2 regions of the Rhizobium sp. EC-SD404 genome follow, and region 2 is predicted to be linked to the other one. Evidence: riboswitches for the same ligand, from Rfam matches in the RefSeq annotation. Region 2 holds a riboswitch; the other holds the start of a gene.
The links. Region 2 has a riboswitch for thiamine pyrophosphate ahead of GC125_RS08020 (YkoF family thiamine/hydroxymethylpyrimidine-binding protein). Riboswitches for the same ligand answer to the same signal wherever they lie in the genome.
Positions count from the first base shown of each region.

Region 1: linked by a shared signal. The riboswitch ahead of thiB (thiamine ABC transporter substrate binding subunit) and the one ahead of GC125_RS08020 (YkoF family thiamine/hydroxymethylpyrimidine-binding protein) in region 2 are both predicted to bind thiamine pyrophosphate.

Region 1 is NZ_LR701459.1:573,903-577,542, reverse strand. It holds gene thiP (thiamine/thiamine pyrophosphate ABC transporter permease) at 1-910, opposite strand, end outside; gene thiB (thiamine ABC transporter substrate binding subunit) at 927-1,940, opposite strand; TPP riboswitch at 1,980-2,086, opposite strand; gene GC125_RS03770 (thiamine diphosphokinase) at 2,150-2,824, shown strand; gene GC125_RS03765 (ABC-F family ATP-binding cassette domain-containing protein) at 2,829-3,640, shown strand, end outside.
Region 2 is NZ_LR701459.1:1,486,072-1,489,711, forward strand. It holds gene GC125_RS08010 (acyl-CoA dehydrogenase family protein) at 1-911, opposite strand, end outside; gene GC125_RS08015 (winged helix-turn-helix transcriptional regulator) at 1,068-1,763, shown strand; TPP riboswitch at 1,832-1,946, shown strand; gene GC125_RS08020 (YkoF family thiamine/hydroxymethylpyrimidine-binding protein) at 1,939-2,550, shown strand; gene GC125_RS08025 (ECF transporter S component) at 2,604-3,185, shown strand; gene GC125_RS08030 (ABC transporter ATP-binding protein) at 3,178-3,640, shown strand, end outside.

The DNA.
Region 1 (3,640 bases), 910 kb from region 2:
GTGCTGCCACGAAGCCGAGGCCGAGGCCGATCACCAGCGTGTCGAGAGCCAGCGCACCTGGCGATTTCGCGTCGAACCTTCGCGGCAAGGCACCTTCGCCGCGCCCTTCCTCTGGCCGGGGCAGAAGCGCCAGCACGCCGAGAAGGGCGCCGGTCAGCGCGATCTGGATCAATGCGAGGGTGACCGCCCGCGGTGGGTCGAAGTCGAACCGCAGCGCTTGATAGATCGCCACCTCGATCGTCGTCGCTCCCGGTCCGCCGCCAAGCAGAAGCACCAGCGTAAAGCTCGTGGCGCACAGCATGAAGACGAGGCCGGCGATGCCCGGGATCACCCGCGCCATGGCCGGCCACTCGATCAATCTGAAAACCGAGCCGGCGGAAAGCCCCAGTTGGGCGGCATTGCGCCAATACTCCGCCGGGGCGCGCTCCAGCGCTGCAAGCAGCAGTCTCGTTGCGAGCGGCATATTGAAGAAGACGTGGGCGATGAGGATGCCGGGTAGACCGTAGACGGAGATCGGCTGCTCCGCCCCGAGCCAGCGGTACGCGTCGTTAACGACGCCTTGGCGCCCCCAAATGGCGATGATGCCGAGCGCCGCGACGATGGCCGGCAGGCCGAGCGGCACGGCAAAGAGCCGCAAGATCCAGGCGCGTCCCGCAAAATGCGGGCGCCGCGCCAGCGCCCGTGCAAGCGGCAGGGCAAAGGCCAGCGAGAGCAGCGTCGAAAGCCCGGCCTGCCAAAGCGTGAAGCGAACGACACGCATCGTATAGGCATCGAACGCCGTGAACCGCGACGCGTCGGCGCCTGCCGCCACAAGCAGCCCGGCGACGGCTAACCCGACGATGCCGAGGATGATGGCAAGCGCCGCGATGCCGAAAGCGATATCCAGAGGATCGGCCCGATAGGCGCGCATCGCGGCGGCTCTCTGGTTATTCGGCCATCACCGACAGCCACTCATCGACCCATGCGCGACGGTTGGCGGCCACTTCTTCCGGCGAAAAGAGCAGGCTTTCTTCCGGTTGAACCAGGCGCGAGAAAGCCTCGGGCAGTTCTTCGCTTATCGGGCCTGCGGGCATCATCCAGTTGTAGGTCGGGATGGCGTCCTGGAAACCTTCGCCAGTCATGAAGCTCATGAATTCGCGTGCAAGATCGATATCGGGCGCCGAGGCAAGAACGCCTGCCACTTCGATCTGCAGGTAATGCCCCTCGGAGAACGCCGCCGCCTGATAGCGCTCGGTATCCTCCGAAACCATGTGGTAGGCCGGCGACGTCGTATAGGAAAGCACCATCGGCGCTTCGCCATCGGTGAAGAGGCCATAGGATTCCGACCAGCCGGGCGCCACCGTCAGGACGCGGTCCTTGAGGTCGGCCCAGGCGGATGCGGCATCATCGCCATAGACCGACTTGATCCAGAGCAGAAGGCCAAGTCCCGGCGTCGATGTGCGTGGATCCTGGATCACGATCTTCTGGTTCGGGTCGCCTTCGACCAGTTCCTTCAAACTTGTCGGCGGCGTGTCGATCACCTCGGTGTCGTAGACTACGGCGAAATGCCCGTAATCGTAAGGCACGAAGACGTCGTCCTCGAAGCCGCCGGGGACGTCGATCGCGCTTGTGTCGATTTCATGGGCAGCAAAGAGGCCCGTCTCCTTGGCTTCCGCGACGAGGTTGGTGTCGAGCCCGAGCACGACGCCGGCCTCCGCCCGGTCGCCTTCCAGCCGCAACCGGTTGAGGAGCGCCACGCCGTCCGCCGCGCCGACCCAGATCAGGTCGCAGTCGCATGTCGCCTCGAAGGCCTCTTCGATCAGCGGTCCCGGGCCCCATTCGGCAACGAAACTGTCATAGGTGTAGACGGTGAGCGATCGCGTCGCCTCCTGCGCCTCGGACGACATGGGAGCCAGGAAACTGGCCGCGAGCAGCATGGGAAAGAATGTCTTCAGCGTCATCAACGCCTCCTCTGTTCATGGCTTTCAGGGGAATAGGCGTTTTCTGACGCGTCTAATCCCTCCGCCGGTATGAGCCGGATCAGGTTCTTCGGGTTGGCATGCGCCTCTCAGCCGTCCGTTTCCGGACAACACCCCGTTAGAGCAACTCCATGTGTAATCGCGGCCGGTGGCACTGGCAAGGCGCGTGAAAGCTGCTAGAGCAGCGGGCGATGCAGGCAGAACCGACCCCGACAGACGCAAATGCGCATTTCGCCGTTCTCCTGAGCGGAGAAGTGACCGTGACGGAACGCCTGAAATCGCAGGTTGAGGGCACCCGCGTGATTGCAGCCGACAGCGGCATGCGCCATGCAGCAGCACTCCGCGTGAAGCCCGAACTCTGGGTCGGCGACTTCGATTCTGCCGACGCTCACCTGATCGACAGCTGGCCGGATGTCAGACGCGAGCCATACCCGCCGGCCAAGAATGCGACCGATGGAGAGATCGCGATCGAAACGGCGATCGACAGTGGAGCGCGGCGCATAATTCTCGTCGGTGCATTGGGCGGCGAGCGCACGGACCACGCCTTTGCCCACATGGCGCTGGCGGTGAAGCTGGCGGAACGAGGCTTCGAGATCACGCTGACATCGGGCGAGGAAGAGGGTTTTCCCCTCACCGGTACCCCGATGACCTTCGATCTGCCGAAGGGCAGCCTCTTCTCCTTGCTGGCCTTTGCAGATATCGCGAGCCTGACCATCGAGGGCGCGCGCTATCCTCTCACCGATTTCGACTGCACATTCGGCACGACACGCACCATATCCAATGTGGCGGAAGGGCCGGTAACCATCCGGCACGCGGGCGGACCTGCCCTGCTGCTTGCCCGCCCGAACGACTTTTCCGGAGCCTAACCCTTTGGCATCACCACCTATCTTGAAGCTCGACGACATCCATCTGACATTCGGCGGGACACCGCTGCTTGACGGTGCAGCGCTGCAGGTCGAGCCAGGCGACCGCATTTGCCTTGTCGGGCGCAACGGTTCGGGCAAGTCGACCCTGATGAAGATCGCCGCCGGTCTTGCCGAACCGCAATCGGGCGAGGTCTTCCGGCACCCCTCGACCACGATCCGCTATCTCTTCCAGGCGCCGGATTTCGGCGACTTCGCGGACGTGCGCTCCTATGCAGAGGCTGGGCTCGCTCCGGGCGACGACCCGCATCGCGTAACCTATCTCCTCGAGCATCTTGGCCTGACCGGCGAAGAAGAACCCTCCCGCCTCTCGGGCGGCGAAGCGCGGCGCGCGGCCCTTGCCCGCGTTCTGGCGCCGTCGCCCGATCTTCTTCTGCTCGATGAGCCGACCAACCATCTGGACCTGCCCACCATCGAGTGGTTGGAGTCGGAGCTCTCCGGTTTCCGCGGCGCGATCATCACCATCTCGCACGACCGACGCTTCCTGGAAAAGGTTTCGCGCGCCACCGTCTGGCTCGATCGCGGCACGACCCGGAGGCTCGACCGTGGCTTCGCCCATTTCGAAGACTGGCGCGACCAGGTGATGGAAGAGGAGGAGCGCAACCTCCACAAGCTCGGCCGTGCGATCGAACGCGAGGAGCACTGGTTGCGCTACGGCGTGACGGCGAGGCGCAAGCGCAACGTCCGCCGGCTCGGCGAACTGCATACCATGCGGCAGGAGTTCCGCAGCCATCGCGGTCCGACCGGACGCGTCGAGAC
Region 2 (3,640 bases):
GTTTCGACCATGAAGCGGTGCGCCAATTGTGCGGCCTTGAGGCTCGTCTCCATCCTACCTGCAAGATCGAGCGCGTGGGACGTCGTCGGTTTACGGGAGGCGATATCGATGGCGATGTCACGCGCCCGCTCCGCGACACCGAGATAGACAGCGTAGATCAAGGGAAATGCGACGGTCGCGATGATCTGGAACACCGGATGCCACCGACCCGCCGGGCGCTTGAAGGCTATCGCGGCATCGGCCACGAAAAGCCCGTCAACCACGACATCATGCGACCCCGTACCCCGCATGCCGAGCGCGCGCCAAGTCGGCTCGATCTTGACCTCGGCCGCCTTCATCGGGATGCCGAAATGGATCACCGACGACGTTCCATCGCCCTCGTCGACGAGCGCTCCCGACATCAGGATATCGCCTGCGGGCGCTGCGGAGGTGAAGACCTTGCGCGCCTTGATGCGATAGCCGCCTTCGACGCGCTCTGCCGTCCCGGATCCGCCGATCCAGTCCGACCCGCCGCTTGAAAGCAGGATGATGTGTTCGCTTGCCACGCGGCGCAGAAGCGGTTCCACGGCCGCGACCTGTTGATGGCGCCACCGCCAGGAGGGAACCGCCACTTGATGCGTGTGCATAGAGAAAGCGAGTGCCGTCGAGCTGCAGCCATGGGCGAGCGCGCGCAGCATCTCAGCCAACTGCTCGACATTTGCTCCACCTCCGCCGAACTCGGCCGGCACGCCGGCCTCGACAAGACCGACTTCTTTGAGAAGAGCAACATTCTCCGCGACGAATGCATCCTGTTCGTCAGAGTCTTCGGCGCGCTTCTTCAGCTCCGGAATCAGTGTCTTGGCGATTTCCAGCGGATCCCTGCCTGCGCTTCGAAAGCGTGATGCTTCGGTGTCCTGAACAGCCAGTGCCATGATCATTCTCCCTCGATTGCGTTGATCGTGGCGTGATGGTCGGCCTGCACGAGCTCGAAATCCAGTTCAGGAACTGTACTGGGCTTTTCGTATCGCAGGTCTCGTGAACGCGGTATGATCCGCGCTGGGCGACGGGGCTATGGCGAGGGCCAGCCCATGACGGAGCATGCCGGTTACGGACAATTCTGCCCGGTTGCGATGGCAGCCGAAATCCTCTGTTCACGATGGACAGTGCTGATCGTGCGCGAGCTGATTTGCGGGACAACGCGCTTCAACGATCTCCGGCGCGGGGTACCGCGCATGTCGCCAGCGCTTCTCTCGAAACGGTTGAAGGAACTGGAGCAAGCCGGCGTTATCGAAGCCGTTCGACGCAACGACGGAACTGTCGTCGAGTATCAACTCACGCGCTCGGGCCGTGACCTGGAACCCTTGGTGATGGGCTTGGGCATGTGGGGTCAGCGCTGGGTGGAGTCCCGGCTTTCGCTCAAGAACCTCGATCCGTCGCTGCTGATGTGGGACATGCGCCGGCACCTCAATCCAAAGCCGCTTCCGCCGCGCCGGTGTACGATTCAATTTCTGTATCCCGAACTACCGACAAATCGCCAGAGCTGGTGGCTGGTCGTCGATCGCGGCCAAGTCGATCTCTGCAATTTCGATCCGGGCTTCGATCTCGACCTGTTGGTGACCGGAGATCTGCGCAGCATGACGGCGGTCTGGATGGGACTTGCCCAGATCCGCGGCGAGATCGACGCGGGGAGGCTCGCCGTCGATGGTGATCCGACCATCGCAAACGCCATGCAGCAATGGCTTGGCTTAAGCCCTTTTGCACCCCACGAACGGCAGGTCGCCTGACGGCAGCCGGAAATTTCTTCGCAAAACAAATGGGTCTTGCACCGACCAGAAGAGCACGATAGCTTTCGCTCATTCGACAGGGGTGCTCCGTATTGCCGGGGCTGAGATGCGAGGCGCATGAAGCCTCCGGACCCTTTAGCTGATCTGGTTAATGCCAGCGGAGCGAGGCGACGACATGTTTTCCGGTGCACAGATTTCCCTTTATCCGATGTCCGACGATTTCGTGCGGATCATCCTCGATGCGGTTCAGGCACTCGATCCTTATCGGGACCGGTTTCGCATCGAAACCGATGACGTGTCGACGCTGATCGTCGGTCCGCCGGAGGATTTGTTCCCCGCCATGCGCGACGTTTTCGTGCGTGCGGCGCAATCCGGCGTCCACTGCGTGTTTTCGGCAACCGTCTCGCGCGGCTGCCCCGGTGAGCCGGACGATCCGATCTGCACGCCGATCTCGGGTGCAGGCAACGCGTTGCCGCTGGCAGAGCGGATCGAGGCAGCCTGTGCGCATGTGGCCGATGCGCCCGTGACCGGACAGCATGTCGCGGCCCAGTTTTCGCTCTATCCGCTCGGCGAAGGGCACCACATGGACGAGATCTATGGGTGCATCGATTTCCTGAAATCGTCGGGCGTGTTCGACCGTTCGAAGAACTTCTGCACTAAGCTCGGGGGCGATGCCGGCGCGGTGTTCGCAACGCTCTCGGAAGCCTTCCTGCGTTTCGGCGATGCGCGCGGCCATGTGGCGCTCGACATCACCGTTTCGGCCAACAGTCCGAGCAAGCGCGCCTGAGGGCGCGGCGCTAACCCATTCTCCCGTTTCATATTTCCTTCAAGAGGCCTGTCATGCACAGCAACAGCTGGACCCTGCGCGAAATCCTGATCGTCGCCTTTCTCGGAGCCGTTTTCGGCGTCCTTTACCTGGCCTGGGTTCAGGTCTGGCTCATCACGCAGGCGATCTTCGGGCCGGTGACGATGGATGTCGTCATGGGCTTCTGGTTCATCGTCTCGATCATCGCCGCGTCCATCATCCGCAAGCCGGGTGCGGCGCTTCTGTCGGAAGTTCTCGCGGCGGTGGTCCAGGTGCTGCTCGGGAGTCCGGCGGGCCTGCTGCTGATCGTCACCGGCCTGGTCCAGGGAGCCGGTGCGGAAGCCGTCTTCGCGGCCACGCGATGGAAGAACTACCGCTTGCCCGTGCTCATGGCGGCAGGCGTGGGCGCGGCAGTCGCTTCCTTCATCTACACGTGGATCCGCTTCGACTATGGCGCGCTCGCACCCGGCCTGCTGATCGCAATGTTCGCTCTCAGATGCCTGAGTGGCGCTCTGCTCGGCGGCCTTCTTGGCCATTGGGTGACGCAGGCGCTCTATCGCACGGGCGTGCTTTCCGGTCTCGGCATCGATCGCGACCGGCGGGTCGTCCATGGCTGAACAGCCTGCCGCGGTTCTCATCGACGGGGTCTCGGTCACCTATGCCGCGTCGGACACGGCGGCGGTCGGGCCGGTCGATCTCGTCATCCGTCCGGGCGAGCGCTGGCTTCTGCTTGGCGCGTCCGGATCCGGCAAGTCTTCGCTGCTCAATGCGCTGACCGGCCTCATCCCGCACTCGATCGCGTCGGAGCGAACCGGTGAGGTCAGGCTTCTTGGCGAAGATGTTGCGGCGCGCACTCCGGCGGGCTGGAGCAGTTCCGTCGCGCGGCTTTTCCAGAAGGCGGAGCAAACGCTGTGCGGCATGACGGTTGCCGATGAGGTCGCCTTCGCGCTTGAAAATCAGGGCCTGCCTGCCGACGAGATCGCTATGCGCGCGGAAGCGGCGATGCGCTCGATCGGCCTGCCGCAGGACTGGCTCGACAGACGCTCAAGCCACTTGTCAGGCGGCGAAAAAC